DNA from 2 places in the Actinoplanes sp. NPDC048967 genome. Region 1 is predicted to be linked to the other one. Evidence: riboswitches for the same ligand, from Rfam matches in the RefSeq annotation. Region 1 holds a riboswitch; the other holds the start of a gene.

Evidence for each region. Region 1 has a riboswitch for S-adenosylmethionine ahead of thrC (threonine synthase). Riboswitches for the same ligand answer to the same signal wherever they lie in the genome.
Region 2: it holds a riboswitch for S-adenosylmethionine, as region 1 does, so the genes downstream of both, AB0C12_RS02395 (aminotransferase class V-fold PLP-dependent enzyme) here and thrC (threonine synthase) in region 1, are expected to answer to the same signal.

Annotation. Positions count from the first base shown of each region.
Region 1 is NZ_JBEZFL010000002.1:556,862-572,428, reverse strand. It holds gene AB0C12_RS09415 (ABC transporter permease subunit) at 1-635, opposite strand, end outside; gene AB0C12_RS09410 (alpha/beta fold hydrolase) at 632-3,403, opposite strand; gene AB0C12_RS09405 (hypothetical protein) at 3,451-4,155, opposite strand; gene AB0C12_RS09400 (AAA family ATPase) at 4,234-6,447, shown strand; gene AB0C12_RS09395 (DUF3263 domain-containing protein) at 6,444-6,782, opposite strand; gene AB0C12_RS09390 (ABC transporter permease subunit) at 6,862-7,869, opposite strand; gene AB0C12_RS09385 (ATP-binding cassette domain-containing protein) at 7,866-8,855, opposite strand; gene AB0C12_RS09380 (carbohydrate-binding domain-containing protein) at 8,953-10,656, opposite strand; gene AB0C12_RS09375 (polyphosphate polymerase domain-containing protein) at 10,635-11,483, opposite strand; gene AB0C12_RS09370 (DUF4956 domain-containing protein) at 11,480-12,058, opposite strand; SAM riboswitch class I at 12,262-12,401, shown strand; gene thrC (threonine synthase) at 12,413-13,693, shown strand; gene AB0C12_RS09360 (GNAT family N-acetyltransferase) at 13,933-14,877, shown strand; gene AB0C12_RS09355 (hypothetical protein) at 14,816-15,307, opposite strand; gene AB0C12_RS09350 (GNAT family N-acetyltransferase) at 15,307-15,567, opposite strand, start outside.
Region 2 is NZ_JBEZFL010000001.1:491,407-506,973, reverse strand. It holds gene AB0C12_RS02415 (EAL domain-containing protein) at 1-1,328, shown strand, start outside; gene AB0C12_RS02410 (MBL fold metallo-hydrolase) at 1,370-2,173, shown strand; gene AB0C12_RS02405 (catalase) at 2,241-4,367, opposite strand; gene AB0C12_RS02400 (alpha/beta hydrolase) at 4,457-5,257, opposite strand; gene AB0C12_RS02395 (aminotransferase class V-fold PLP-dependent enzyme) at 5,494-6,813, opposite strand; SAM riboswitch class IV at 6,850-6,966, opposite strand; gene AB0C12_RS02390 (DMT family transporter) at 7,165-8,145, shown strand; gene AB0C12_RS02385 (GNAT family N-acetyltransferase) at 8,153-8,530, opposite strand; gene AB0C12_RS02380 (restriction endonuclease) at 8,595-10,850, shown strand; gene AB0C12_RS02375 (helix-turn-helix domain-containing protein) at 11,023-11,424, opposite strand; gene AB0C12_RS02370 (NADP-dependent oxidoreductase) at 11,506-12,438, shown strand; gene AB0C12_RS02365 (redoxin domain-containing protein) at 12,495-13,127, shown strand; gene AB0C12_RS02360 (DUF4241 domain-containing protein) at 13,162-14,271, opposite strand; gene AB0C12_RS02355 (hypothetical protein) at 14,389-14,700, opposite strand; gene AB0C12_RS02350 (hypothetical protein) at 15,566-15,567, shown strand, end outside.

The sequences.
Region 1 (15,567 bases):
ACCGCGCCGCCGACCGCGCCCAGGGCCGCGTCCGTCAGGACCGACAGCAGGAATGCCAGGCCGGCCACCACCAGCAGGACCACGGCCAGGTAGCCGAGGATCGCCAGCAGGCGCAGCACGCCCTCACCGGCCGGGATCTCCGCCGCCACCGTGCTGCCCAGCGGATGCCAGCCGTAGCGCACGGTGCCGATCAGCAGGGCTGTGCCGGCCAGCGTCAGCAGGGCCAGCAGTGAGTAACCCAGCGCCACGACCAGTTTCACGCCCAGCAGCCGAGCCCGGGGGACCGGGACGGCCAGCAGGTAGCGCAGGCTGCCCCAGCTCGCCTCGCTGGCCACCGTGTCGCCGCAGAACAGGGCGACCACCACGACCAGCAGGAAGCCCGCCGACACGAAGATGCTGAACAGGGCGAAGTTCAGCCCGCCCGAGGTGGCCAGGTCGACCAGGCTGGCGAAGGCCCCGCCGCCGTTGTCGTCGTCGCCGTCCCCGCCGAACTCGAACGCCAGCAGGATGATCACCGGCAGCAGGGCCATGAAGCCCAGGGCCAGCTGGGTCCGGCGGCGGGATGCCTGCCGGCGTACCTCGGCCAGCAACGGCATGGTGGCCGTCGCCCGGTAGCCCGTCGCAGCGGCGCTCATCGGTCTCCACTTCCTCGCGAGTTGTCGCCCACCAGGGCCAGGAACGCGTCCTCCAGGCGCCGCCGGGGCACCACCCGGTCCACCCCGATCCCGGCGCGCACCAGCGAGGCCACCACCTCGGTACGCGGCGTGCCGTTCATGTCCACGATCAGCCCCGAAGCACCCTCCGGGGTCACCGACCGCACGTCCATCCCGGCCAGCACCAGCTCGGCGGCCGGTACGTCGGACACCTCCAGCTGCACCGACGGGCTCTCGCCGACGATGTCGTCGACCGGTCCCGCCGCGACGATCCGGCCCTTGTTCACCACCACCGCGTGCGTGCAGGTCTGCTCCACCTCGGCGAGCAGGTGGCTGGAGACCAGCACCGCCCGGCCGTCGGTCGCGTAGCGCTTCAGGACCCGGCGCATCTCGGCGATCTGCGGCGGGTCCAGCCCGTCCGTGGGCTCGTCCAGCACCAGCAGCTCGGGCAGGCCCAGCATGGCCTGGGCGATGGCCAGCCGCTGCCGCATGCCGTGGCTGTAGTTCTTCGTCTTGCGGTGCACCGAGTCGCCCAGCCCGGCGATCTCCAGCGCCTCGTCGAAGCGGGCGTCCGCCGCCGGCCGGCCGGTCGCCTGCCAGTACGCGTGCAGGTTCTGCAGCCCGGTCAGGTGCGGCAGGAAGCCCGGGCCCTCGACCAGCGCGCCGACCCGGGACAGCACCGGCGAGCCGGGCTCGAGCCGGTGCCCGAAGACCAGCGCGTCGCCCTCGGTCGGCATGGTCAGGCCCATCAGCACCCGCAGCGTGGTGGTCTTGCCCGCGCCGTTGGGACCGAGCAGGCCGACGACCTGGCCGCGCTCGACGGTGAAGTCGACCCGTTCGACGGCGACGAAACCGTCCCCGTACGCCTTGCGCAGGCCCCGCACGACCAGCGGCGTCTCGGCGTACTCGTCGACTGTCGGGGCCTCGTGGCGGCGCAGCCGGCGGCGGCGCACGACCAGGACCACGACGAGCCCGGCGATGATGACCGCGAGCACGCCCAGCAGCACGTACCGCCAGACGATCTGGGGGTTGGCGATCGGCGTGCCCACCGCCGTGGGCAGGCTGACCGCCGGCTCGACCGCGACGGTGTAGGTCGTGGGGTCCGGCGGCGTCAGGAACGCCTGGTCGGAGGTCGCCACCGTGACCCGGACGGTGTGCCCGGCGTCGATCCGGCGCACGATCGCGGGCAGCGTCACGGTGACCGGCTGGGCCGCGCTCACGTCGGTCGGCAGCCCGGTGAGCCGGACCGGCGCGATCAGGCCGCCGCTGAGGGTGGCGGTGCCGTTCGGGTCGACGTCGTAGAGCTTGACGAACAGGGTCGCCGAGCCGGTCGGGGAGGCCGCCCGCAGCCGCACGGTGGGCGCGCCGACCACTTCGATCGCGTCCGTGACCGGCGCCGAGTCGAACTCGGCGTGCTGACCGGCGAGGTCACCGGCCACGCTGCCGAGCAGTGAGCTGAGCTGGCCGCCCACGCCGGGCAGCGAGGACAGCGCGCCGGGGTTGCCGTTCGGCGGGTTGGCGATCGGCTGGGCGGCGCCGCTGACGGTGACCTCGGCGCGGCCGGTGCCGGTCAGGCCGGGGTACGTCGGATCGGAGTACCCGTTGGTGACCAGCCCCCGGTCCAGCGCGCTGAAGCCGGCCACCCGCGAGTAGGTGAAGCTGTTGGCCGGGGTGGCGCCGTCCTTCTTCACGTAGTGGTCGAGCCACTGCGCGGTGAGGAACTTGGTGCGGTCCTGGTCGGTCTGCGGGCCGGAGCCGCCGTCGTGGCCGCCGGTGAACCAGGCGACCCGGACCGGGGTGCCCGTCGCCGCGATGCCCTTGGCGTTGGCGTCGGCCTCCGAGAGCGGGAACAGCGTGTCCACCGCGCCCTGGATGAGCAGCGTGGGTGCCTTGATCTTGTTCAGCACCGGGGCCGGGCTGGAGCGCTGGAGCAGCGCGGTCGTCGCGGCGTCCGGGGTGCCGGTGGTGGCCATCTTCAGGTACGCCGCGCAGACGTCCGCGGCGAAGCGACCACAGGCGGGGTTCGCCACCGGGACCGGCACCGGCGGAGCGTCCACCGCCCCGGCTCCGAGCGGCCCCGAGCCGCTGCCGAAGAAGAGGCCGGCCCAGCTCTTCTTGAAGACGCCGGGGGCGGTGACCCCGGTCGCGGACTGCGGGAAGAACGCCTTGCCGAGGTCGTTCCAGGTGATCAGCGGGACGATCGCGTCGACCCGGGGGTCCTGGGCGGCGAGCAGCAGGGCCAGCGCGCCGCCGTACGAGCCGCCGACCACGCCGACCCGGGGGTCCCCGGCCGCATCCGTCCGCACCCGCGGCTGCTCGGCGAGCCAGTCCAGCAGCCGCTGCGCGTCCTTGACCTCGTAGTCCGGGCTGTCCAGGTGGATCTCGCCGCCGCTGCGCCCGAAGCCGCGGGCGGTCCAGGTCAGGACGGCGTACCCGCGGTCGGCCAGGGACTCGGCGTCGTCGCTGACGGAATTCTTGCTGCCGCCGAAGCCGTGGCCGAGCAGCACCGCCGGCACCTCGTTGTCGCCCGACGGCAGGTAGAACCGGGTGTCCAGGTCGACCGGCTCGGTGCCGGACGGGCCGGAGAGCACGGTCAGCTGCTGGTCCACCGCCGTCCAGGAGTGGCGCTCGGGCAGCGCGGCCCAGCCGATGAGGGCGGCGATCAGGACGAGGGCCACCGATCCGGCCACCACCCGCCGCCGTGTCACTCGGGGCAGGGCACGGCGGAGCCGGGTCGTGAGGGCTGACATGCGGCCCACGCTAGCCGCGGGCCGCTGAGCGGGAGCTGTGAACGTGCCTAGCAGCCCTGCTTGTCGGTGTAGAAGAACTGCACGGCCGGACCCGCACCGGCGTCGATCGCGGTCACCTTGTCGTCCTTGATCCGGAACAGCAGAGCGTTGCCGCCGTCGACCGCGTACCAGGCGCTGGCGCCGACCCAGTCGTCGAGCTGCTTGCCACCGGGGTACATGCCCTTGAGGTTCGCGTAGCCGGTGCCGACCTTGGCGCCCTTCGGAGTGGCCACCTTCGGGCTGGTCACGGTGAGGCGCTGGAGCTTGCCGCCGGTGAACGCCAGGGCCGGCGTGTGGTATTCACCCAGACCCTTGGCGGTCGTACAGGTGTCCTTGGTCCTGGTGACCTTGCCCACCAGATCGGCCGACGTCAGCTCCTTCTGCTGAACACCCACCTGGTACGGGCCGATCCCGGCGGCGGTCAGCACGTCGGGGGAGACCGCGGGCTTGCCGGCCGGACCCTGCGCGGCCCCGCCGCCCTTCTTCGGTGGCTTGGCGGCAGCCGTGCCTTCGGTGGGTGGCGTGCCCGGAGCAGCCGAGGAACCCGGTGCGGCCGAGGCTCCCGGAACACCCAGCCCGCCGTCGGCGGACGGTCCCGCGGAGACGCCCGGTGCCTGCGCGGCGGGCGCCGTGTCGTCGGAGTCGTCACCGCAGCCGGCGACCCCCAGCAGGGTCAGCGTGACAACGGCCAAAGTGGCGTGACGAAGCCTCATCGCGGTGGTGCCTCCCCGGGCGGCGTACGGCGGCTAGCGTGTCAACCTAGTCCCCTCGTCCAAACGGAGGCCTCCCCGGTGCCAGACGACCTCACGCTGACCGTGACCCAGCGGACGGCGGCCCTCGACGCGCGGCGCGGCATCGTCCGCCTGCACCCCGAGGTGATGGCCGCGCTCGCCATCAATCCGGGCGATCCGCTGCGCCTGGCCGGCCGGCGGACCACCGCGGGTCTCGCCGCGCGGGCCGAGCCGACAGCGAGCCGGGCGCTGCTCTACGCCGACGATCTGATCATCGGCAATCTGGGGTTGCGCGACGGCGGCCAGGTGACCGTGACGCCCGTGCCGGTCGTCCAGGCCCGGCGGGTCACGCTGACCGGCCCGGCCGAGATCGTGGCGGTGGTGTCGCCGGAGATGCTGCGCCTGGCGCTGCTGGGCAAGGTGGTCACCGCGGGCGACAACGTCTCGCTGCTGCCGCAGGACGTGCTGCTGGACGCGGGCGACCGGTCGCTGGTCGAGGCCGCCCGGCGCAGCCTGGCCAACCGGGTCGGCTACGCCTGGACCAGCACGCTGCTCACGGTGGTCGCGGTCGAGGACGCCGATGCCGCGCTGGTCACCATGGACACGGTGGTGGGGTGGCAGGACGGGGAGTTCTCGACCGTACGGGACCAGCCGGCTCCCACTGCTGCGGCAGCCCGGCAGCCGGCTTCCACCGATCCGGAGACGCCCCCGCCCAGCCTGGACGACCTGCCCGGGCTGCGTACGCAGGCCCAGGAGCTGATCGAGCTGCTCGACCTCGGCTTCCACCACGGCGAGGTGCTCGGCCGGCTGGGCACCACGGTGTCGCTGGGGGTGCTGGTGACCGGCCCGGCCGGCTCGGGCAAGTCGGCGCTGGTGCACGCGGTCGCGGCGAACGTCGGCGCGACCGTGTTGCCGGTCTGGGGTCCGGAGCTGGCGGCGCTGACCAACGACTCGGCCGCGGCCCGGCTGCGCGAGCTGGCCCGGGACGCCCGCGCGGGCGGTCCGACGGTGTTGCTGATCGCCGACGTCGAGGCGCTCGCGCCGCGCGACGAGCCCGGCCCGCTGGCCACGGTGTTCCGGCAGGTGCTGGGTGAGCTGCTGCGCTCCGGCGGCGCGGTGGTGGGCACGACGAGCCGTCCCGAGGCGGTGGAGCCCGGGCTGCGGTCGCCGGATCTGCTGGCTGTCCAGCTCGCGGTGCCGTTGCCGGACGCGGCGATGCGGCGCGAGCAGCTGCGGGTGCTGACCCGCGGTATGCCGCTGGCCGAGGATGTGCGGCTGGATGACATCGCCGGGCGTACCCCGGGCTTCGTCGCCGCCGACCTGGGCGCGCTGGCCCGCGAGGCCGGGGTACGCGCCGCGCTGCGCCAGAAGGACGCCGAGTCGCCCACCGTGACCATGGCCGACTTCGAGGGCGCGCTGGACGTGGTCCGGCCGACCTCGATGGCCGAGTCGACGCTGGAGGTCGCCCAGGTCACGCTGGACGACGTCGGTGACATGGCCGAGGTGAAGCAGACCCTGACCGAATCGGTGCTGTGGCCGCTGACCTATCCCGACACGTTCGCCCGGCTCGGGGTGCAGCCGCCGCGCGGTGTTCTGCTCTACGGCCCGCCCGGCTGCGGCAAGACGTACCTGGTCAAGGCGATCGCCGGCACCGGCAAGGCCAACGTGCTGTCGGTCAAGGGTGCCGAGCTGCTCAACAAGTGGGTCGGCGAGAGCGAGCGCGCGGTCCGGGAGCTCTTCCGCCGGGCCCGTGAGGCTGCGCCCACCCTCGTCTTCCTGGACGAGGTGGACGCGCTGGCCCCGACCCGCGGCCAGTCCACCGACGGCGGCACGACCGACCGGGTCGTGGCCGCGCTGCTGACCGAGCTGGACGGGGTGGAGTCGCTGCGCAACGTGGTGGTGATCGGCGCGACCAACCGGCCCGACCTGATCGACCCGGCACTGCTGCGGCCGGGCCGGCTGGAACGGCTGGTCTTCGTACCGCCGCCGGACGGCGAGGCGCGGGCGGCCATCCTGCGGGCCTCGGCCAAGTCCGTGCCGCTGGACAGCGCCGTCGACCTGGACGAGCTGGGCGCCGAGCTGGAGGGCTTCTCCGCCGCGGACTGCGCGGCGCTGATCCGCGAGGCGGCCCTGTCGGCGATGCGCGAGTCGCTGGACGCCTCGACGGTCACCGCCGAGCACGTGGCGACGGCTCGCAAGCGGGTGCGGGCCTCGCTCGATCCGGTGCAGGTCGCGTGGCTTGAGGCCTATGCCTCCACACACGCCCCCGGCTAGCGGCGGCGGGTGCGGGCCCGGGTCGAGCGCAGCCGGCGCAACCGGCCGATCAGGACCGGGTCGTGGGCCAGCGCCGCCGGGTTGTCCAGCAGGCCGTTGAGGAGCTGGTAGTAGCGCGTCGAGGACAGGCCGAAGGCGTCGCGGACGGCCTGTTCCTTGGCGCCGGCGTGCTTCCACCACTTGCTCTCGAACGCGAGGATCTGCACCTCGCGTTCGGTGAGGGCGGGCGCTTCGGCCGGTTCGGCCGGGGTCTCCTCGCGGGGCGCGGGGACGTGCTGCTGGTTGAGAGAGGCGTCGGGCTGCATGGCGCTCCTGGGCGGTGGGAGAGCACGCACAGATGTACGAAGGGATCGTCAGCATAGTGGCCGCCGACGATCCCCGCCGTCCGTGAGTGCCGATGCAGCCGAAGCTACCTTAAGTAATGTCTCGGCTACGCATAGTCCACATGGCTGCCCCCACAACGAGGAGCACCACCGCCGCCAGCACCCCGCCGGCCATCGGCCAGGTGATGGTGACCGTGGCCGGCTCGCACCCCGAGGTGCTGGAGTAGTCGCACGAGTCCCAGTCGGTGGCCACGGCTGACTTGTCCATCCAGGCCTGCGTCCACACCGGCACCAGGTACGCCTCCACGAACGGCACCTTGGCCAGGGTCAGCACGGTGCCGAGGCCGAACTGGAACACGATGATCGCCCCGATCGCGGCACCCAGGGCCATCGCCGTGTGCCGGCCCAGCGACGCCAGGCCGAAGCCCACCGCGCCTGCCGCCAGCACCAGCACCAGCCCGCGCAGCTCCATGAGCAGAATGGACTGCCAGGCACCCGAGGTCATCCCGGCCAGCGTGCCGCGCAGCTGCGCGATCAGCACGAACAGCCCGGTCCACACCGCGGAGACCACCACCGTGAACGCGGCCAGGCTCACCAGCAGCGCACCGAGCTTGGTGCCCAGCACCTGGAGCCGGCGCGGGCGCCACAGCAGCAGGTTCATCATGCCGCCGCTGCTCCACTCCGCGCCCACGAAGGTCGCGCCGATCACGAACGCCGTCACCGCCAGCAGCGCGGCGAGTGCGGTCACCAGGAAACCGAACTGCTCGCGGAAGTTGAACGTCGGGTCCATGTACCACTCGGCGCGGAAGTCGTCCCGGACCGGCTGGTAGATCTGGTCGCAGGGCGGATAGTTCTGCGCCGCCGGCGTGCCCTGGGCCGCCTGACAGTCCGTCGTCTCCTTGCTCGCCTGCCGCACGGCCATCTGGTACTGGCTGTCGGCCTCGGCCTGCGCGGCGGCGAGCCGCTCGGGCGACGCCTTGTGGTTGGTGAGGAACATCCCGGCCACGATGGCGGCCAGCACCAGGAGCGTGCCGAGCACGAAGAACCGGGTGAAGCGGCGCTTGGTCAGCCGGCGGGTCTCCGCCGTGTAGAGGCTCACTGTCCCCACCCGCCGTTGATCGCCGGGGCGGCCGCGGACTCGTCGACCTGGCGGTGCTCGCCCTCGACCGGCGCGGTGCCGGTGAGCTCCAGGAAGACGCTCTCCAGGTCGACCGCGACCGGGGCCAGCTCACTGACGTAGACGCCGCGGGCGGCGAGCGTCCGGGTGATGGCCCCGGGCTGCGCGATGCCGCTGACCATCAGGTGGTCCGGCTCGACGACGACCTGGGCGCCGATCTCACGCAACGCCCCGGCCGAGCCGGTCAGGTCGGCGATCGACTCGACGCGGACCCGTACCGAGGAGGTGGCGTGCTGGGCCAGCACCTCGGCGACGCCACCGGCGGCCACCCGGCGCCCGGCCGAGATGATCGTGACGGAGTCGCAGATGAGCTGGATCTCGCCGAGAATGTGGCTGGAGAGCACCACGGTCATCCCCGACTCGGCCAGGTTGCGCATCAGCGTGCGCATCTCCCGGATACCGCCCGGATCCAGGCCGTTGGCCGGCTCGTCCAGGATCAGCAGTTGCGGGTTCTTGAGCAGGGCGGAGGCGACGGCGAGGCGCTGCTTCATGCCCAGCGAGTAGGTCTTGACCCGGTCGGTGGCCCGGTCCCGCAGCCCGACCAGCTCCAGCACCTCGTGGACCCGCACCCGCTCGACACCGCCGGCGTCGGCGAGCAGGGACAAGGTGTCGCGGGCGGAGAAGTTGCCGAAGAACTGCGGGCTCTCCACGATGGCACCGACCAGGCCGGCGACCTCGGGCAGAGCCTGCGGGACCTCCCGGCCGAGCAGGGCCATCCGGCCGCCGTTGGGCCGGATCAGGCCGAGCAGCGTACGCAGCGTGGTGGTCTTGCCCGAGCCGTTGGGCCCCAGGAAGCCGTGCACCTGACCGGCCTCGACGACCATGTCGAAGCCGTCCAGCGCCCTGCGCACCCCCTTGCGGCTGCGATAGGTCTTGCGCAGGCCCTGTATCTCGAGGACAGCATTCACGCCGTCACCCTAATCACTCTCCGCCACAGATCCCGGCGAAACGGGCCGTGACCCCGTCCGGGGGCCAGGACGGGGTCACGGCCGATCCGGGGAGAGCTCAGGCGCGGCCGCTGCCGGCCGTCACCGAGGCGACCTGGGTGCCGGAGAGCGTGCCGCCCAGATGGAGGCCGCCGCCCGCGTCGGTGCCGGAGACCGAGCCGCCCGTGTAGATCCGGTACGACGTGCCCCGGGTCAGCGAGCTCAGGTCGAAGAGCACACCCTTGAGCACCCGGGTGCTGCGGAACGAGGCGAGCTGGGTGCCCGCGGCGGTGGCCAGGTGCACGATCGTGCCGGCCGGCTGGTTCGCGCCGAACGAGTACGCCACCCAGGCCTGACCGCCGGACGGCAGCGCGCTGGTCGACGCGGTCAGGCCGGTGGCCAGGATGGAGCCGCCGGTCATGGTCAGCGCGCCGTTGGAGTCCAGGCCGCCCTCGCCGCCGCCACGGGTGGGCGAGCCGTTGGCGATGACCGTGCCGCCGGAGATGGCCAGGATGCCGTTGGAGTCGAGCCCGTCCGTGCCGCCGCTGACCGTCACCGTGCCGCCGGTGACCTTGATGAAGGCGTTGGGCGCGACCTGCCTCTCGTCCACGCCCTCCTCGGCGGCGTTCACGGCGTCGTCGGTCGCGGTCACGGTCACTGTGCCGCCGGCGAGCGTGGTTTGCATGGCTTCCAAACCCTCGTACGACCTGGTCACGGTCACGCTGCCGGCGGAGACGGTCAGGGCGGTGTCGGCGTGCACCGCGTCGTCGCCGCTGGCCACGGTCAGCGTGCCGCCGTCGACGGTGATCAGGTTGTTGGAGTTGATCCCGTCGTCGGACGCGTTCAGGTTGAGCTGCCCGTCGCTGACGACCACGCTGACGCCGGCCTTGACGGCCTTGGTCGAGGCCGTGCCCGGGGCCGTGGTGCTGCCGCCGCCGGTCGTCGCGGTCAGGCTGCCGCCCGCGACGATGACGTCGGTGGTCGCGCTGATGCCGTCACCGGCGGGTGCGGTGAGGGTACGGGCGCCGCCGGCCAGGTAGACGTACCCCTCGGTGGCGTCGGTCGTCTCGTCGGACTTGATCGCGTCGCCGCTCGCCGTGACCCCCAGCGTGCCGCCGGTGTGCACGACGTAGTCCTGGCCCCGGACGCCGTCGTCCTTGGCCGTGACGGTGATCGTGCCCGAGTCGATGACCAGGCCGGCGTCGCCGGCGATGCCGTCGGCGGCGTTGCCGGTGACGGTCAGCGCCCCGGTGCCGGTGATGGTCAGGTCGGCCGCGCTGGACAGGGCGGCGCCCGGGTTGACCGCGGTCGTGTACGTCGCCGGGTCGGTGAGCCGGTTGGTGGTGCCGTCGGCCAGCACCACCATGACCTCGTCGGCGGCGACGACAGAGAGCGGCGCGGTGCCCGAGTTGGCGACGGTGACGCCGTTGAGGATCAACCGCACCAGGCCGGCCCCGGTGCTGTTGACCACGATCCGCCCGTTCGTGAGCGAACCGGCGAAGCGGTAGGTGCCGGCGGCGGTGACCGTGACAGTGCTGCCGCTGATCGACACGCCACTGCTGGTGGACGTGGCGCCGGAGCCGGTCAGGGTCACTGCGGCGACGGCCGACTCGCTCCAGACGTGATCGGCCGGGTCGTCATGGTCGGGGGCGTTGGCGGCCAGCGCCTGCGCCGCGGCCGGGCCCGCGGCGAGCACCACCGGGTCGGCGGCCCGGGCGGCGGCACCCGGTGCGAGGGCCAGGGCGCCGGCGAGCGCGGCGGTCAGGACGGGGGAACGGTGCATGTCTCGATCCTTCGGTCGGCGGCCGGCGCGGGGCCGGCCGGGGCAGCGGGGTGGAAGTGCCGGCGCAGCAGCCGGCGCCACGGGGCGGAAGGCAGCTCGGGGCGCAGAGCGGCCAGGCCGGTGGCGTACTTGGAGATGGACGCCGGGCGGTGACCCCGGGCCCACAGCAGGCGGTCGACCTCGGAGGCCGCCGCCCTGGTCTTGGTCTCGACCACGGCGATGCCCGGCAGGCTCAGGTCCGGCGGGCTCAGGTCCGGGGCACTGCGGCCCGGCCCGGTCCAGGACAGGTCGATGTCGATGGTCACCCGGCTCTGCGAGGCCGGCAGATACAGAGTGCTGCGCCGATAGTGGGTGGCCAGCGCCGGTGCGAAGACCAGGCCGCTCACGTCCAGGTCCTCCAGCACGGCGTCGACGAACCAGCGGCCGGGTCCGAGGTCGTCGTGGTGCTGCCGCTCGTACGCCAGGCGGGTCTTGACCGTGCCGCCGCGTACCCCCTCGGTCTTGACCTCCAGCAGGCACGTGCCGGAGTCCAGGTAGGTCCGCGTGCGGACCTTGAACCGGCGGCGCCGGCGCAGCGCGGTGAGCCGGAAGCAGGCCAGGTCCGCGGTGTCGAAATAGACCGAGGCGTAGCGGAACAGCCGGTTGCCGTCGATGTCCAGGATCCGGGTGTCGCGGCCCAGCGCGGGCAGCAGCGTGGCCAGCTCGCACAGCGGCAGGACGTACTTGCGGTCGCGCCTGACCTGCAGCTCGGCCTGCGTGGTGAGCTCGGCCAGCCCGATCGGGCCGAGGCCGGCCAGGCCCTCCAGCCGCGGGGGCGCGGCGGTCACGGGCGGGCTCCGGCCGCCGCGGCCACGCGGGTGCCGGCCACCGAGCGGGTCCGCGAGTACCGGACCTCGACCACCGTGGTCTCGTTGACCAGGTCGACCCGCTCGACCGAGACCGCGTGCACCCGGGCGCCGAGCACCTGTTCCAGCTGGGCGACCAGGGCCAGTTCGTCGGTGGTCGCCGAGTCGAGGACCAGCACCTGGCGCCGGTAGCCGCGGAACAGCCGGGGATGGTCGCCCAGGAACATCACCACGAGGATGAGCGCCATGAGCGCCGGTGCCAGCCACACCGCACCGCCGCCCAGCGGGCCGATGATGCCCAGCGCCAGCGCGGAGAAGTAGTAGGCCACCTCGTGCTGGTCCAGCTCGGTGGAGCGCAGCCGGATGATCGAGAGCACGCCGAAGAGCCCGAGACCCAGGCCGGCCCCGACGGTGCCCGAGCTGAGCGAGCCGGCCACGGCCAGCACGCCGACGTTGACACCGAGGTACGCGACGACGAGGTCACGGCGGCGGTGCCGGGGGAAGTAGAGCCCGAAGACGAGCACGGACACCGCGACGAGATCGATCGCGTACAGCACGGGGGGTCCTCCATCCGGCCAACAAATCCATAACTTTCAATGGACAGTAGGGCCGGAGCGCGCGTTTCAACCTCGGAGATTGCTGTGAATCAATCGACCTACATCGATCAGTGGGACGCGCACCCGGGAGCTGAAGCTCACACCTCGGGATGCTTGGCAGCGCTTTGGCCGCCCACGCCGTAAGGTGAGGGACACAACTGAATACCTCATCCAGAGGGGCTGAGGGAACGGCCCGATGACGCCCCGGCAACCACCACACATGTCTCGATGGCGAGGCCCAGCGTGTGGCAGGTGCTAATTCCGTCCCCACGCGCGTCCACCGACGCCGGGGGAAAGATGAGAAGGAGCCTCATTGTGACGTCCACCGTCGACGCCCCCCGCCAGTCCACCAGCCCCGCCCGCGCCCTCGTGTGCCGTGGCTGTGGCGCCGAGTTCCCGCTGGCCGCGCAGCACGCCTGTTATGAGTGTTTCGGTCCCCTCGAGGTCGCGTACGACGCCGCCGCGCTGGCCGCGGTCACCCGCGAGCAGATCGAAGCCGGTCCGCACAACATCTGGCGTTACGCCGCCCTGCTGCCGACCGGCCAGGACCCGGCCACCCGCGTCACCCTCGACCCCGGCCTGACCCCGCTGGTCAGCGCCGACGCGCTGGCCGCCGAGGTCGGCCTGCGGGCCCCGCTGTGGGTCAAGGACGACTCGGCCAACCCGACCCACTCCTTCAAGGACCGGGTCGTCTCGGTGGCCCTCACCGCCGCCCGCGAGCTCGGCTTCACCCGCTTCGCCTGCGCCTCCACCGGCAACCTGGCCAACTCCGTGGCCGCGCACGCCGCCCGGGCCGGGGTGCCCTCGATCGTCTTCATCCCGGGTGACCTGGAGCAGGGCAAGGTCATCACCACCGCGGTGTACGGCGGCGACCTGGTCGCCATCGACGGCTCCTACGACGACGTCAACCGGCTCTGCGGCGAGCTGGTCGAGACCGACGAGTTCGAGGACACCGCCTTCGTCAACGTGAACGTCCGCCCGTTCTACGCCGAGGGTTCGAAGACTCTGGGTTACGAAGTGGCCGAGCAGCTCGGCTGGCGGATCCCGGCCCAGGTGGTCGTGCCGATGGCCAGCGGCGAGCTGCTCACCAAGATCGACAAGGCGTTCACCGAGCTGGTGGAGATCGGCCTGGTCGAGGCCCCCGAGGGCGGCTGGACCGTCTTCGGCGCCCAGTCGGCCGGCTGCAACCCCATCGCCACCGCGCTGCACAACGGCACCGACCAGATCATCCCGGTCAAGCCGACCGGCATCGCCAAGTCGCTCAACATCGGCGACCCGGCCGCCGGCGCGTACGCCATCGAGGCCGTGACCCGCACCGGGGGCTGGATGGACTACGCCGACGACGACGAGATCCGCGACGCCATCCAGCTGCTCGCCCGCACGACCGGCGTGTTCGCCGAGACCGCCGGCGGGGTGACCGTGGCCGTGCTCAAGAAGCTGGTGGCCAGCGGCAAGCTCGACCCGGACAAGGAGACGGTGGTCTACAACACCGGCGAGGGCCTCAAGACCCTGGACGCCGTCGCGGGCCAGGTCGGACCCACCCACCGGATCAAGCCGTCCCTCCGCGGCGCCCGGGATGCCGGCCTGCTCGGGTGACACACGGTAGTCAGCACTCTGCCTAACGTCGAGAATTCCTACCCGCGAGGACTTGCGCGAGGATCTCAGGGTCGGCAGGATGCTCTACGCGGGAGGACGCGACGCCGTACGTGGCCCCACCTTCGAGCTTGGCGACAATCTCCTGGGGGCCCAACGACCCAGTGCCGGAGGCGCTGTGCGCGCGTCCTCCCGACCAAATCTCAGTCGCGGTCAGCTGGCCGGCGGCGCAGGCTGTCGGGATGCTGCGGATAGTTCCCCTCACCGACGAGCGGGCGGCCTACGAGATCGACCGGGCCGCCGCCGAAGCGGACGCCCCCGACATTCCGTTCAGCTCCTTCGAGACCTATCGCACCCGGTTGCGGCACCCGTGGCCGGGCAACCGGGCGGAGCAGTACCTCGCCGTCCACGACGGGACCCCGGCCGGCCACCTCGAGCTGTACCTGCCGCAGCTCGACAACCTGGCCAACGTCATGGTCGAGCTCTTCGTCCACCCGGACCACCGCCGCCGGGGCACCGGCCGGGCCCTGCTCTCCCACGCGGTGCGCCGCGCGACAGAGCTCGGCCGCCGGCACCTGATCACAGAGGCTGTGGCCGCCGACGCCTTCGCGCGGGCCGCGGGCGCGATCCCGGCCCTGGTGGAGATCCGCAGCCGGCTGGACATCACGGGCCCCCTGCCCGGCGACAGCCCCGCGCCGCCCGGCTACCGGCTCGTCCGATGGACGGACGAGGCGCCCGAGGAACTGCTGGACGACATCGGCTACCTGGACAGCCGGCTCAACGAGGACGCGCCCACCGGCGAACTGGCCGTGGAGTCCGAGAAAGTGGACGCTGCCCGGGTCCGTGCGGCCGAGGAGACGCTGCGCAGCCGGAGGCGTACGACGTTCCACACCGGCGCCGTGCACGAGCAGAGCGGACGCCTCGTCGCCTGGACGATGATCGCGAGCGAGAACGACACCGGCTGGCACGCCTGGCAGAACATCACCATCGTCGACCCGGACCACCGCGGGCACGGCCTCGGGCTGGCGATCAAGAACCACAACCTGCGGTACGCGCGTACGGCGCGCCCCGGCCTGCGGGCGATCGACACCTCCAACGCCGAGGAGAACGAGCACATGCTCCGGATCAATGAGGCGATGGGCTTCCGGCCGGTGGATCGCTGGACCCAGTGGCAGCTGACCGTCTGAACCGGCGCAGCCCCGGCCGCAGCGGGGCCACCCGGTAACCGCCGTGCTCCAGGCCCGCGTGCCGCTCGAAGGCGTTACGCGTGCCGTAGGTGCCGGTCATCGTCCACGAGTAGCCGCAGGACAGCCAGTACGCCGGCCAGAACAGCGGGCCCAGCACCGCGTACTGCCCGGCATGCCGGCTCTCGTGGGCCAGCAGCGCGGCGCGGCTCTCGTCCAGCAGCCACTCGGCCGTCCGCCGGGTGATGATCACCGAGCCGATGGTGAAGCAGGTCGCCGGGGGTGCTTTGCGGCGGTAGCCCTCCGCGATCAGGATGCCGCCGGGACCGCGGCGCACCTTGGTGCCGGTCAGTGCGGCGATGCCCAGGCCTACCAGTGTGGTGCCGTTCAGGGCGGTCAGCACCGTACGGGCCAGCGGCCACCCGGCGCCCATCAGGCCCGCCGGCGCATCTGCAGCTCCAGCAGACCGGGGACGACCGGGTGCGGCACCCGTACGCCGGTGTCCTCGAAGCCCAGCCGCTCGTACGCCCGGACCGCCCGGTCGTTGCCGACCACGACCTCGAGCATCAGCTCACCGCGGCCCATCGCCACCGACCACTCGGCCACCGCCTCGACCAGCTCCCGCAACACGCCCCGGCCGCGCTGGGCCGGTGTGATGTAGACCGCGAAGACGACCGTCGCGCGCGGGTCCTC
Region 2 (15,567 bases), on a different contig from region 1:
CCCTGCACGACCCGCTCACCGGCCTGCCCAACCGCACCCTGTTCGGCCAGCGTCTGCAAACTGCCCTGGACGGCGTGACCGCGGGGACCGGCCATCAGGTGGCCCTCATGGTCATCGACCTGAACGGGTTCAAGGCCGTCAACGACACCCTGGGCCACCACGCCGGTGACCTGGTACTGCTCGAATCCGGGCGGCGGCTGGCCGCCGGGGTCGGCGCCGACGGCGTGGTGGCCCGGCTCGGCGGCGACGAGTTCGCCGTGCTGCTGCCCCGCGTGGCCGGCGCCGCCGAGGCCACCGAGCTGGCCGAGCGGCTGGTCGGCGCGCTGCGCCGCGACTTCGTCCTGGCCGAGGGCCCGGCCGCGATCAGCGGCAGCCTCGGCATCGCGCTCGGCCCGCTGCACGGCGCCGGCGACGAGCTGTTCCGGCACGCCGACGCGGCGATGTACCGGGCCAAGGGCAACGGCGGCGGGGTCGCCGTCTACGACGCCGCCGAGGACGCCGAGATCCCGGACCGGATGCAGCTCTTCGCCGACCTGCGGGCGCTGCTCGACAGCGGCGACCCGGACGGTCAGCTGCGGCTCTACTACCAGCCCCAGGTCCGCCTCAGCGACGGCGTCGTGACCTCGGTCGAGGCGCTGGTCCGCTGGCAGCACCCCGAGCGGGGGCTGCTGATGCCGGCCACGTTCCTGCCCGTCGCGGAGAGCCGGGGCCTGGAGATCCGGCTGACCGACCACCTGCTGGGGCTGGCGGTCCGGCAGGCCGCGCGCTGGCTGGCCGAGGGGCACACGTACCAGGTGGCGGTGAACGTGTCGCCCGGCTGCCTGATCGACGCCGGTTTCGTCCCCCGGGTGCTGAGCACGGTCGCCGACGCCGGCCTGCCGCCGCAGCAGCTGTGCCTGGAACTGACCGAGACCAGCATCATGGCCGACCCGGACCGGGCGGTCCGCGCGCTGCACGAGGTCCGCGAGCACGGCGTCACCGTGTCGGTCGACGATTTCGGCACCGGCTTCAGCTCGCTGGCCCAGCTGCGCCGGGTGCCGGCCGACGAGCTCAAGATCGACCGTACGTTCGTCCGCGACCTGACCCCGGGCACGCCCGACGCCGTCATGGTGCGCAGCGCGATCGACCTCGGGCACAACCTGGGGCTGTCCATGGTGGCCGAGGGCGTGGAGGACGTGGCCGCGCTGCTGCGGCTGCGCGAGATGGCCTGCGAGTACGCCCAGGGTTACGCACTGAGCCACCCGGTGCCCGCCGACCGGCTCCCGCAGGCCTGCCTCGACGCCGAGCACGTCGTGCGCCACGCGGTCGGTGCCGCGCTGACCGCCTGATCCGAGGGTGTGGACGGCTGCCGCCGGGGTATGCGCGCCCCATGGAAAAGGACGGCCTGCGCGCGAGCGTGACCTTCATCGGCAACGCGACGACCGTGTTGCGGCTCGGGGACTTCACCCTGCTGACCGACCCGAACTTCGTGTCCGCGGGCAGCCGGGTGCACCTGGGCTACGGCATGTGGACCCGGCGCCTGCTCGACCCGGCCTGCTCGGTCGCGGAGCTGCCGCCGCTCGACGCGGTGCTGCTGTCGCACTTCCACGGCGACCACTGGGACCGGGTGGCCACGGCCGAGGTGGGCAAGGCGACGCCGATCGTCACCACCCGAGAGGCCCAGCGCAAACTCCGGCGCCGCGAATTCGAGGAGGTTCTCGGCCTGCCGACCTGGGAGAGTCACGAACTCTCGCGGGGCCGGCAGCGGCTGCGGGTGACCTCGGTCCCCGGCCGGCACGGTCCCGGCCTGATGGACCGGCTGCTGCCCGACGTCATGGGCTCGGTCGTGGAGCTGGAGGAGGACGGCCGGTGCCGGCTGCGGCTCTACATCACCGGCGACACGCTGTACCGGCCGTTCCTGCAAGAGGTGCCCCGACGCTGTGGCGACATCGACGCCATGATCATCCATCTCGGCGGTACGAAGATCATGGGCATGCTGCTCACCATGGACGACAAGCAGGGCGTGGCCACGACCGAGCTGATCCGGCCGCGGCTCACCATCCCGATCCACAACGACGACTACGTGGTGCAGAAGACGCCGCTGAGCGCGTTCCTGCGCCGGGCCGGCGAGCACGGCCTCACCGGCGTCCAGCCGATCACCCGCGGCGACAGCCTGGAACTGCCACTGCGCTGAACCGCGGTCCCGGCCGGGCAGCCACCGCGCCGAGCCCTCGGCCCGCGCGGTGGCAGTCCGGGACCGGCTACGCCGTCGGTGCGGCCGCGGCCATGACCTGCGGGGTGCGCTCCCAGACGCGGTGCCGGCCGAGAGCGGCGACGAGCTGCTTGCGGTACGCGGCCGTCATGCCGTCGGCGAGCAGGATGCCCGGCGCCTCCACGTCGATGCCCGCGGTGCGCAGCGCCTGCACGCCGTCACCCCACGCGCCGATCGCCTTGGCGTGGCGGAACGCCTCCTGCAGCAGCACCGTCAGCTTCACGTCCGCCAGGTCGCCGGCGCCGCCCGCGATCAGGATCGCGTCGTACTCGATCGACCGCGTGGTCAGCAGCGTGCGCTCGATGATCTCCTTGCGCAGGCCCTTGACCAGCTCGCCGCCGTGCGACGCGATGACCCGGACGAGGGCGCCCTGGGCCGTCAGCGTGTCCCGCAGCTTGCCGATCCCGGCCAGGTCGGCCTTCGGCCCGGCGACCACGCCGACGACCCGGCCGGCGATCGGGCCCGGCACCCCGGTGACCTGCGACAGGGCGGCGGAGACCCGGACCTCGGCGACCGGCGTGCCGGCCGGGGCAGGCAGTCCCAGCCCCGCGGCGACCTGGGCGCACAGACCCGCGTCCACGTTGGCCAGCACGCCGAGCATGCGCTCGCGGATCGCCTGCTCGTAGCACTTGCCGAGCTCGAAGGTGAAGGCCTCGGCCAGGTGGATCCGCTCGACCTCGCTCAGGCTGGCGTAGAACATCGCCGGCTGGCTGAAGTGGTCGTCGAAGGAGACCGGGTTGGCCCGTACCTTCGCACCCTCGACGAGCCGCGGCACGTGCACGAAGCCGCCCTCCGGCTCGCTCGCCGGGGCCGGGCCCTCGGCCCCGGCCAGGCTGTTCGGCAGATACGGGGCGATGCCGCGGTGCACGGCGGTCTGGTGCATCCCGTCCCGCAGGTTGTCGTTGACCGGCGCGTGCGGCCGGTTGATCGGCAGCTGCGGGAAGTTCGGGCCGCCGAGCCGGGTGAGCTGGGTGTCCAGGTACGAGAACAGCCGCGCCTGCATCAGCGGGTCGTTGGTGACCTCGATGCCGGGCACCAGGTGGCCGGTGTGGAAGGCGACCTGCTCGACCTCGGCGTGGTAGTTGTCCGGGTTGCGGTTCAGGGTGAGCAACCCGATCGGCTGCACCGGGGCCAGTTCCTCCGGCACGATCTTGGTGGGATCGAGCAGGTCGATCCCCTCGAAGGTCTCCTCGGCGCTGTCCGGCATCACCTGGATGCCCAGCTCGTACTCCAGGAACGCGCCGGCGTCGATGGCGTCGGCCATGTCCCGGCGGTGGAAGTCCGGGTCGACCCCGGCGGCGAGCTGCGCCTCCTCCCAGACCAGCGAGTGCACCCCGGCGACCGGCTTCCAGTGGAACTTCACCAGGTGCGTGCCGCCGTCCGCGTCGACCAGGCGGAAGGTGTGCACCCCGAAGCCCTCCATGGTGCGGTACGAGCGCGGGATGCCGCGGTCGGACATGTTCCAGAAGACGTGGTGGGTGGCCTCGGTGTGCAGCGAGACGAAGTCCCAGAACGTGTCGTGGGCCGACTGCGCCTGCGGGATCTCCCGGTCCGGGTGCGGCTTGCCGGCGTGGATGATGTCCGGGAACTTGATGCCGTCCTGGATGAAGAACACCGGGATGTTGTTGCCGACCAGGTCGACGTTGCCCTGATCGGTGTAGAACTTCACGGCGAAGCCGCGGGTGTCGCGCACGGTGTCGGCGGACCCGCGCGAGCCCAGCACGGTCGAGAAGCGGACGAAGACCGGCGTCTCCTTGCCGGCCTCGGCCAGGAAGCCCGCCTTGGTGACCGACGCCGCGCTGCCGTACGCCCGGAAGACGCCGTGCGCGGCGGCCCCGCGCGCGTGCACGACGCGCTCGGGGATCCGCTCGTGGTCGAAGTGGGTGATCTTCTCCCGCAGGTGGAAGTCCTCCAGCAGCGAGGGCCCGCGGGGTCCGGCCTTCAGCGAATGGTCGGTGTCACTGAGCCGCAGACCCTGCGCCGTCGTGAGGAACTCCCCGGTCTGCAAGCCCTGTTCCGGTGCCAGCGCTGCGGTCAGCGGGGTGGTCGCCGCCGGCTCCATGGCCGCCGGGCTCGGCACGGTGGGCTCTGACCTGCGGGGGCGCTTCACTGCCATCTACTGTCCTCGTCTCGATACCGGGGCACCGGGAATCCGGGGCCCTGTCCCGGGTGCCCCATCGGCAAGGTCCGAAACGCTCTATTGGTCTATTTCCCGACCGCACTGTGGGCGGCGAAGGCCACCGCCCGCCGGGCCACGACGGTCCCGGCGGTCGTGATCGCGTTGTGCCCGGCCGCCGGCACGACATCGGTCACGGCGTACGGCGTCAGCCGCGCGGCCTGCCGCAGCCAGCGCGGCGGCGCGATGGGATCGTGCTCACCGCGCAGGAACAGCACCGGGGCCTGGACCAGCGGCAGCCGGTGATCGATGCGATGACGCACGGACAACCGCAGGGTGGTCAGGATCCGGCGGGGCCGCGCGTCACGCACGTCGGCCGCGATGATCCGGGCCTGCCGCGCGTCCTCCCAGACCAGATCGGCCAGCCAGCGGCGCGCCTGGCCGGTGGCCGTGGGCGCGGCCGGGTCCACCGTCGGGCCGACCAGGACGAGCGCGGAGACCAGATCGGGCCGCCGTACGGCCAGCTCGACGGCGACCTGGCAACCGAACGAGTTGGCGAGCACCCGCGCGGCGGTGATGCCCTCGGTGTCCATCCAGGCGGCGATGACCGCCGCGTGCTGCTCGACGTCGAAGACCTGCCGCGGCTTGCCGGACAGGCCGAAGCCCGGCAGGTCGGGCACGTGCACCGGGCCGCCGGTGAGTGCGGCGGCGGTCGGCATCAGGTAACGGTGCGAGACGGCCAGCCCGTGCAGCAGCACCCACGGCCGGCCGGTGGCGGCGGCCCGCGAGCGTACGTGCAGCCGCAGGCCGGCCACCGCGGTCCAGTGGCTGACGAATCCCTGGGCGGTCCGCGGTGCGGCCCGGGTCAGTAGGCGCTGGCCGGGAGTCATCCGTGCGATGCGTCGTATCACCTGCCGTACATACCCCCGGGCATCCCGGCGAACCTCAGGTGCCCCGATCGGCGGAACCGCCGCGGGGTGTCAACCGCTGCGGGTCGGGCGGCGATGCGGGTTGGCGGCCAGGCGGTGGCGGCCACGTGGGCGCGCATGCCCGGCGCGCCAGTCCGGATGAGCGGGTCGAGCTGCGCGGGCGGTCGTGCGGCTGGGCGGTCAGGCTGGGTGGGCGGTCAGGCTGGGCGGGCGGTCAGCTCGGCGAGGGCGGTGGTCAGCCGGTCGACGTCGTCGTCGGTCGTGCCGAGCCCGAAGCTCGTCCGCAGCAGCCCCGGCGTCGCGCTGCCGCAGCCACCGATGCCGGTGTCCCCGGTCAGCCGACGCGTCAGTGGATGGGCGCAGAACAGTCCGGCTCGCACCCCGATGCCGTACTCCCGGGCCAGCCGGTCGGCGATCGTCGCGGGGTCGTGTCCGGGCAGGGCGAGCGACACGATGCCGACCCGGGGCTGCCGATCGCCGAACACGCTCACCGGCCGTACCCCCGGGATCCCGGCCAGTCCCTCCCGCAGCCGGCCCAGCAGCTCCTGCTCGCGCTCGTGCAGCGCGGTGCGGTCGGTGCGCAGCAGCGCCGCGCAGACCGCGGCCAGCGACACCGCGCCGAGCAGGTTGGGGGTGCCCGCCTCGTGCCGGGCGGCCCCGAGGGCCCACGTCACGTCCCCGGCGGCGGCGCCGACCGCGGTGCTGGCCCCGCCGCCGCTGAGGTACGGCTCGGCGGCGTCGAGCCAGTCGGCCCGCCCGGCCAGGACGCCGGCGCCGAACGGGGCGTAGAGCTTGTGCCCGGACAGGGCGAGGTAGTCCGCGCCCAGGGTGGCCAGGTCGACGGGCGAGTGCGGCGCGAGCTGCGCGGCGTCCACGACGATGCGGGCGCCGTACCGGTGGGCCACGTCGGCCAGCCGGCGCACCGGCCAGATCTCGCCGGTCACATTGCTCGCGCCGGTGACCGCGACCAGGACCGGCCCGCCCAGCCCGGGCCTGTCCAGCCCGGGCCCGTCCAGCCCGGGCCTGCCCAGCCCGGGGCCGTCCAGGCCGCGCACGCTCCGCAGGGCTCGCTCGACGGCCGCGACGGCCTCGTCCGGGCTCGCGGGCGTGGGCAGTCGCAGCGGGCGGCGCCACGGCAGCAGGTTCGCGTGGTGCTCACCGTCGAAGACGACCGTGGTGGCCTCGGCCGGCAGGGCGCGAGCCAGCAGATTCAGCGCGTCGGTGGTGTTGCGGGTGAAGATCACCGTGTCGCCGGCCCGGGCGCCGAGGAACTCGCCGACGAGGTCGCGGGCTCGCTCGTACTCCAGGGTCGAGGTCTGGGAGCGGATGCCCGTGCCGCGGTGCACGCTGCCGTACCAGGGGAGCAAGCTCTGCACGGCGTCCGCGGCGGCGCGCACGCAGGGGGCCGTCGCGGCGTAGTCGAGGTGGGCGAACGGGACCGTCGTGCCATCGGGCAGGTCGACGGTCAGTTCCGCGCCGACGACGTCGAGGTCGGTGTGCTGCAGGACGAGGGACATGGTGCTGCCTCCGGGAGGTCGGGGACCCCGCCCCGGGGCCCGCGCTTGCCCGCGTCGGTGTCGACGCCGGCCCGGTCCTCACCCGGAGCACCCCATCGCGAACACAAGGGTTGCCGGCCAGCAAGCCGGGGCTTCGCGCTGGCACTCATGACCTGACAGCACCGTAGCAGAGCCGCCCGCTGGAGGTCACCGGTGTGCCGCGGGACGAACGGGCGCGGCGGCCGACGAGCCGATCGTCGCCGATCTCGCCCGCCGGTTCGAGGTCGGCAAGTTCATCGCCGACAGGTACCAGGGTCCGGTGCCGGCGGCCTTCTGAGCGAAGTGTCGTACCCGTGCGGCAGAGTGTCAGGGGTGCGTAGCCCTACCGCCCCTGACACGGCCCACCCCCGCGACTGGCTGCCGAGCTATCTGGCGCTCGCCGCGATCTGGGGCACCAGCTTCCTGTTCATCAAGGTCGGCGTCCGTGAGCTGCATCCGCTGTGGCTCACCTTCGCCCGGGTCACCGCCGGCACGGCGGTCCTGCTGATCGTGCTCGCGGTGACCCGCGACCGGCTGCCCCGCGACGCCCGGCTGTGGGGCCATCTGGCGGTCGTGGCCGCGCTGGGCGTCTCGGTGCCCTTCACCCTCTTCGGGTACGGCGAACAGCGCGTCTCCTCGGTGCTCGCCGGCATCTGGAACGCGGCCACCCCGCTGGTCGCGTTGCCGCTGGCGGTGCTGGTCTTCCGCACCGAGGCCCTGACTCCGCGCCGGGTGGCCGGCATCGCGACCGGCTTCCTCGGTGTGCTGGTGGTGCTGGGCGTCTGGCGCGACCTCGGCGGCTCGCAGCTCACCGGGCAGCTCATGTGCTTCGGCGCGGCGATGTGTTACGCCGTCGCGATCCCGTACCAGAAGAAGTTCATCGCCGGCCGGGCCGGCTCCGGGGTGTCGATCGCCGGCGGGCAGCTGCTGATGGCCCTGGCCCAGCTGGCCGTGCTGGCGCCACTGCTGGCCGGCGCGCCGCCCGCCCCGACAGAGCTGTCACTGCAGGTGGTGCTGTGCGTGCTGGCGCTGGGCGCGCTCGGCACCGGGCTGGCGTTCGTGCTCAACATGCGGGTGATCCGGGTGGCCGGCGCGAGCACGTCGGCGTCGGTGACCTACCTGATGCCGGTGGTGGCGACGGTGGTCGGCGTGCTGATCCTGGGCGAGCACCTGATCTGGAACCAGCCGCTGGGCGCGCTGATCGTGCTGACGGGCGTGGCGATCTCCCAGGGGGTGCTGTCCCGCCGCCGCGCTGCCCGGCCGCCGGACGACCCGGTGGTCGCGGGCCCCGGCCCGGCGGCGGCCGCGCCCTGACCGGACCTCAGGCCTGCCCGAGGATGGCGGCGCGGGTGGGACGCCGGTCGAGCTTCATGAAGCGGTCGGCGCCCTCGAGCTCCGAAAAGCCGGCCCGCCGGTAGACCTCGTGGGCGTCCTTGGTGGCGAGCATGAAACGCGCGACACCCTGGTCGGTGAGGTCCTCGACGATGCTGTCGACCAGCCACCGGCCGAGACCCCGGCCGCGGTGCCCGGTGGCCACGAAGACATCGCAGATCCACGCGAGGGTCGCCCCGTCGGTGACGATCCGGGCGAAGGCCACCTGCTCGCTGCCGTGAAAGACCGAGTACGGCAACGACCCCTCGATCGACCGCGCCACCACGTCGTAGTCCCGCCCGGCAGCCCAGTAGGACTCATCGCACAACGGGTCGCCACCCCGCGGCCTGCCTATGCTGACCACCGATCGACGCCACACGGCAGGAGTTGCATTGGACAGCTTTGACATCGGCCGGATCACCGACGCGGATTTCGAGGCTCTCTGCCGTGACTTGCTCGGACAGGTGCTAGGCGTCCGGTTCGAGCTGTTCGCGCCCGGCCGGGACGGTGGAATGGACCTCCGGTACGTCACGCCGTCCGGTGAGACCTGGATCGTCCAGTGCAAACACTGGGGTCGCAGCGGCCGCGCCAACCTGGTGGCGCACATGGCGAAGAAGGAGAAGCCCAAGGTCGACGCGCTCAAGCCGGACCGCTATCTGCTCGCCACCTCCGTGGATCTGAATCCGGAAGCCAAGAAGCGCCTGTTCGCCGATCTGACACCCTGGGTGAAGAGCACGGGGGACCTGTGGGGCCTGCGCGAGATCGAGGAAGAGCTGCGCGCGAATGACGAGATAGTGCAGCGGCACATCAGGCTGTGGCTCAACAGCACCGCCGTCCTTCAGGCAGTGCTGACCAACGGCATTCGTACGCGCTCCCAGATGCTGTCAGCCGACACCGAGACGACGTTGCGCACCTACGTTCCGGTCCCCGCGTTCAGCCGTTGTCTCGAGCTGCTCGAGGATCGGCACGCCTGCCTCATCGTCGGCGCTCCGGGGGCCGGGAAGACCACTTTGGCCCAGGTGGTGGCGGCCGCCCACGTCGCGAAGGGCTTCGACCTGGTGGAGATCTCGGAGGATGTCGAGGAGGCGTTCTCGGCCTGGCGCGACGATCATCACCAGGTCTTCTACTACGACGACTTCCTCGGCCAGACGGCGCTCGACGACAAGCTGCGCAAGAACGAGGACGGCCGGCTGCTGAGGCTGATGGAACACGTGGGGAGAAATCCCAGGAAGCGGCTCATCCTGACCACCCGCGAGTATGTTCTGGCGCAGGCCCGGCAACGCTACGAACGCCTGGGCCGCACCGATTTCGACCCCCTGACCCGCGTCGTCGACGTCGCTGAATACCAGCTCGACACTCGCGCCCAGATCCTCTACAACCACGTCTACTTCGCCGATCTGACCGCTTCGCAGCAGGCGTCCTTCTCGGAACCCGGCACCTACCTGCCGATTGTCGAGCACCGTAATTTCAACCCGCGGCTGATCGCCCTCACCCTGAGCCTGACGAAGGCCGATGCCGACCCGGGCGAGGTTGCCACGAACGTGCTGCGATCGCTCGACGATTCCAGCCAGCTCTGGCAGCACCTCGTCGAGAACCAGCTCACCGCGCATCAGGTCGCGCTTCTGGAGTCGGCTTACTCATTCGGCGCGGTAGACATCGACCCGCTGCGGCGGGCCTGGCGCTCCCTGACCGAGGTCCGCCGGCTGCCTGCCTCCGAGGACGACTTCCGCAAGGCGTTGCAGGTCCTCGACGGCACGCTGCTGGTCATCTTCGACCATGAGAACACGGTGAGGATCGTGGTCGGGAACCCTTCCGTGCAGGACTTCATGAAGGACTTCTACCGGCGGCGCCCCGACGCAATGCTGACCCTGCTCCAGAGTGTGGTGTCGTACGAGCAGCTCCGCAGACTGTGGACCCGGTTGCGATCTTCGGACCCTCTCGCTCAGCGTGAGGTGGTCAAACAGAAAGTCCTCGGTCTGCTCCGGGCCGAATCTCTCGCCGGATCGTTGCCGAACACCTTGCCGAGGCGGTTCATGACGGCCTTGCTGATCGCCCGTGTCCACGACGACCGGGATTTTGCCGACGAGCTGCTGGCCGACCTCGCCGACTGCGCGCCGGAGCTGGTCCATGACTGTGCCGATCTCTACGCCATCGCCGAGCTGGTCCAGTATCTCCGCGAACTGGCCGAGGAGGAGGCGGACGTCGACGACATCCTGGACATCATCGACGATGAGGCCCGGCAACGTCTCTGGGGCAGCGTCGAGGACTGGGACTCGGCCCGCGAAGCCGCAGACATCGCCGAGGAACTGGGGCTGTATCTCGGATCACGGCTTGAGGAACACATCGAGGAGACCTTGAAATCGGGTGCTCTCAGCCTCGTCAGACAATGGCAGGACGGAGACGGATCGGTGGCCCGGCGCGACGATCTGGCGGAGATCCTCGACAAGGTGCGGCCCGGTGACGTGACCGGCCTCACCGCGATCGACGAACACGACGACCGCGCGGATCCGGTGCGCGAGTTGCACAACCTGATCTCGCTCGCCGAGGTTCATCCGCACATGGGCTCGGTGGCACCCCGCGAACCCGCCCGCGCGGTGCACAAGGACGACCTCGCCCGGCTGTTCGGCCGGTTCGCGAACCACGGCTGACCGGCCGATGTCGTCCGGTTCAGCTGACCTCGCGCAGCCGCACGTCGGCGTCCAGGTCGCTGAACGCCTCCGCCGACCGGGCCGGCTTGAGGCCGACCTCGTCCTGGCTCATGGCTCAGCTCCTGTGTCCAGGGGAGTGCAGCTCATCCCTGCATCCCGATAGGAGATGGAGTCAGGCCGAGCGGTCGTCGTAGGCGGCGCGGGCCCGGTGCACCGCGGTGATGTGCGTCTCGGCCCAGCCCTTGATGGCCCGCTGCAACGGCAGCAGCTCGTGGCCGAGAGCGGTCAGCTCGTACGACACCCGCACCGGGACCGCCGCGGTGACGCTGCGGGTCACCAGGCCGTCGCGTTCCAGCTTGCGCAGCGTCTGGGTGAGCATCTTCTGGCTGGCCCCGGCCACCTCGCGGGACAGTTCGGCGTACCGCAGCGGCCCGTCCGCCAGCGCGGCCACCACCAGGGTCAGCCATTTGTCGCTCAGCGTGCCCAGCAGGTCGTGGCCAGGGCACTCGGCGAGGTTGGCGTTGTAGGCGCGCTGCGCCTCGTCCCGGCGCTCTGCGGCGGACCTCGTGACCATCGCGGCGGTCTCCTCCCGGTACGGTACGCACTCCCGGGTGCGTCCTTACCGCCCGACGATATCGCCCCTAGCGTCGCCACCATGAGAGCCGTGATCGTGCGCCGCTTCGGCGGCCCCGAAGTCCTGGAAGTGGCCGACCGCCCCGAGCCCCGCCCCGGCCCGGGCCAGGTCCGGATCCGCGTCGCCGCGGCGGCCGTGAACCGCATCGACCTGTCCACCCGCAGCGGCGCCATGACGCGGGCGGGCCTGCTGCCGCCCGCTGACGAGGTCAGGCTGGGCTGGGACGTCGCGGGCGTGGTCGACGAGGTCGGTCCGGGAGTACGTCGCCGCGCCCCGGGCCACACCGTCATCGGCCTGCGGGACGTCCTGTCGGCCGGCGGTGCGCAGGCCGAGTGGGTGGTGCTGGACGAGCTCGCGACCGCCCCGGCGCCCCGCACGGTGAGCCTGCCGGAGGCATCCACCCTTCCGCTGATCGGTCTCACCGCCGACCGCGCCCTGTCCCTGACAGGGCTGCGAGCGGGTCAGACCCTGCTGGTCACCGGTGCGGCGGGCGGGGTCGGCGGCCTGCTGCTGCAACTCGCCGCCCTTCGCGGCATCCGCACGGTCGCGGTGGCGGCCGGGACCGACGAGGAAACGGTACGGGAACGCGGCGCCGACGAGTTCGTGACCCGTACGGACCGGCTGGGCGCGGCAGTCCGCGACGTGATCCCCGGTGGAGTGGACGCGGTCGTCGATGCCGCCGTGGCGGGTGTCACAGCCCATGAAGCGCTGCGCGGTGGAGGGGTGTTCGTGGCCCTGGTGGCGCCGTTCGCCCCGCCACCGCTGCGCGCCACCAGCGTCGTCGTCCAGGAGGTGCGGGCCGACGGCGGCCGCCTGACGGCACTCGCGGCGCTGGTCGACGCGGGTCTGCTGACGCTGCGCGTGGCGGACACGATCCCATTGGCCGGCGTGGCCCGGGCCCACGAGCGGCTGGCCGCCGCCGGCCTGCGCGGACGGCTGGTGCTCGTGCCCTGACAAGCGTTCATCAAGGCTTCACAATGCCTACCTATTGGATGGATATGGTGGCGCCCATGACGAGATCCGTGCACGTGAGCGCCGCCGCCCCGGACGCCGCCCGCCGCCGGGCCGAGGAGGCGGCAGTCCGGCGCCAGTTCGAGAAGGACGCGCTCTGGAGCCGGATGATCGCCCCCGGCGGCCGGGTCCCGGACCTGCCCCTGATCGAGGTCGACCTGGGCCCGATCCACCTGCGCCGGCTGCTGGACACCGGGCCGCTGGTCCTGGTCTTCATCCGGTACGCGGGCTCGGCGGCCTGCGAGGAGACCGTGGTGGCGTACGAGCGGACGCTGGCCCCGGCCTGCACGGACCTGGGTGCCCACCTGGTGGCGGTGAGCCCGCAACGGGCGGAGCTGCTGGCCCCGGTCAAACACCGCAACGATGTGAGCTACCTGGTGGCGGCCGACCCCCGGCACACGCTGATCGACGCGTTCGGCCTCGGCTATCAGGCGCCGGCGGCCACCGAAGTGCTGGGCACGCGGCGATCGGTCCTGCCGTACCCGAGCGTGGTGGTCGCGGATCGCACGGGAACGGTGCGCTACGCGGACGTGCACCCGTTCACGGCGGCACGCACCCCGGCGGCGCCGATCATCGCGACCCTGCGCCAGCAGATCGGCTCGATCCCGGTGGCGCCGCGCGGCCGATCCTGACGCACGGTCCTGTCACTCCGGCGTGAGGCACGCGCTACGTCCCCGCGCCGAAGAGCAGCATGTCGGCGACGAAGCACGTCACCGCCCCCGATGAGTTGCGGCCGATCCAGGTCGGGTAGGCGCCGTCACCCCAGCCGCTCGACCACGCCACCATGCCCCCTTCGGCCAGGGTGGTGAAGCGGTCGAAGTCGAACCGCTCCCATTCCTCGGACAGCCGTTCGCGATTGTCCTCGTCGACGAAGCAGCCCAGCCCCGCGTCCACCCCGAAACCGAAGAACTCGCCGTCGCCCAGATCCAGCCGGTCCTGGCCGTCGCGCAGGGCCAGTTCCCAGGTGGCGGTGGGTGAGTCGGTGATCTGCAGGCGGGCGGCAGCCACCCGGCGATGGCCGGGATCGTCGGCGAAGGTCGCCACGCTGATCGTCACCGGATACCCGCCCGGCGCGACGGTGACGGTGAACGGCTCCTCGCCGTAGTCCAGTGACGACGGGTCGGCGGCCACCAGCCGCCCCGACGGCAGATGCAACGGCCCGGCCGCGTGGGTGGAGATGCGCGTCGTCCGGTCCCGGACCGGCCGCTCGGCGCCGTCGGCGAAGAGCTCCTCGATCCGGTACGGCCGCAACGGCCGGGGCGGCTGCCACGGGCGTACGCCGGCACGGACCGGCAGCGGATGCGACGACGCGTCGACGATCTCGGGCCGTCCGTCACCGGCGAACTCCAGCAGCGCCTGCCACTGGCCGAAAGCCGGAACGGCGAGACGCGGCGCCGGCGAGTCCGGCGTGAAGTCCTTCGCGCTGGAGTTGCCGCGCTCGACGAAATCGGTGCGGCGGCCGTTGAGCTCGAAGGAGACGGTCGTTGTGGTCGTACCCTGCCATCGGCGTGCCTCGCGCAGAAAGAGGTCGCCGGTCCTGCTTCTCCGCCACTGGTGGCGGGAGGCCCGCCCGCCGTAACCGTCGAAGCGGGTCAGCCCGAGATACCCGTCGCCGAGCGCGACGTCGACGACGGCGTGCGCCCGCCCGCCGGCCAGCAGAACTACCGAGTACGGCTCACCGCCGGCATGCCGGGCCTCAGCGATGTCTCTGGTCAGCGGATTGACCACCCCGTCGTCCCAGCCGTCGCAGTACACCGTCGTGAGCGTCGCCCCCATGACCGGCGAGTCTAGGAGACGGCGACCCCAGCCGACGTTTCTCTTCAGCACGTACTCGAATCTGTTGTCGTCTTGGAAGGCGGCGACGACCTCCCAGCCCTCGGCGCCGAGCGCGTTTCAGGCGAGGCCGTACACCTGGTTGAGGTCGAGCAGATGATGGCCGGCGACGGCCCGCTCCTCGAGGTCCAGCACCAGGACCAGGAACACGTCGGGGGTCTCGCACTGGATGAGGACGTGCTGGTACGGCGTGCCGGTCATGGTCCAGCCGTACGGCACGTCCCCGTCCGAGAAGTCGTGGCCCTCGAAGTCCGCCGGGGGGATCGCGTCGAAGTACGGCCAGAAGTCGAACGGCGGTGCCTCGTCCGTGTCGAGTCGCGCCGGTCGGGGCACCGTCGTGGCCTTGAACTCTTCCTCGGTCAGCTTGCGCACCCGATCAGCATGCAACGCCCACCTGCGTAGCCGGCGCGGGGGCCACTCACCCGGGCGAACCCACAGGTGACGCCGCAACCGGCGGCCGCTCCGCGCGTTCATCTGGCGTGCGGAGAATTGCGAGCTTGGCGCTGATCGTTGCGTGCGGCGGGGTGCTGGCCGGCTGCGCGGGTGCGGACGGCGGCGCGGGATCGACGTCGCCCGCCGGGAGCGCTGATGAGACGCGGCCGGGTGGGTGGGAGGCGATCGTCGACAGGGTCATGCCGGATGGTGGCCGCCCGCCGACGATGCCGGATGAGGACGATCAGGGCCGGATGCCGCCGGCGAGCGGACAGGGAGCCGGCGGGCTGGGCCAGGACGGACCGGGCCTCGATGGACAGGGCCTCGTCGGATCGGGAGGCGGCGGGCAGGCGCCTGACGGGCCGGCGGTGGCCCCGCCGGCAACCGGCACCGACGACGCCGGCACGCCGCACGCCGGATTCGACACGCCGGCTCCACCACCGCCCGCGCCCCCGGGGGCTCCCGGAAAGCCCGCGCTACCGGCGGCTCCCGGAAAGCCGGCGCCCCCGGCGGCTCCCGGGAAGACGGCCGTGCCGCCGTTGCGGACGATGGGGCCGGGCAACGCACCGCCGGCCAGGACGCACGTCGTCGTGGTGACCCCCGGCATGGGATCGGGCACCGTCGCGCCGGGCATCGGACAGGCCGTGCCGGCGCGGCCGATGATGGGCCCGGGCGGGGGCACTTCGATCTCGGGCGGCGGTGACAGCGGCGGGATGTCGGCCGCTCGCTGATGCCCCGGACGCAACGCCGGCAGGGAGCCGGCCGGCGCACCCCGCCGACGGACACCAAGTCGGTGCGACAGCGCAT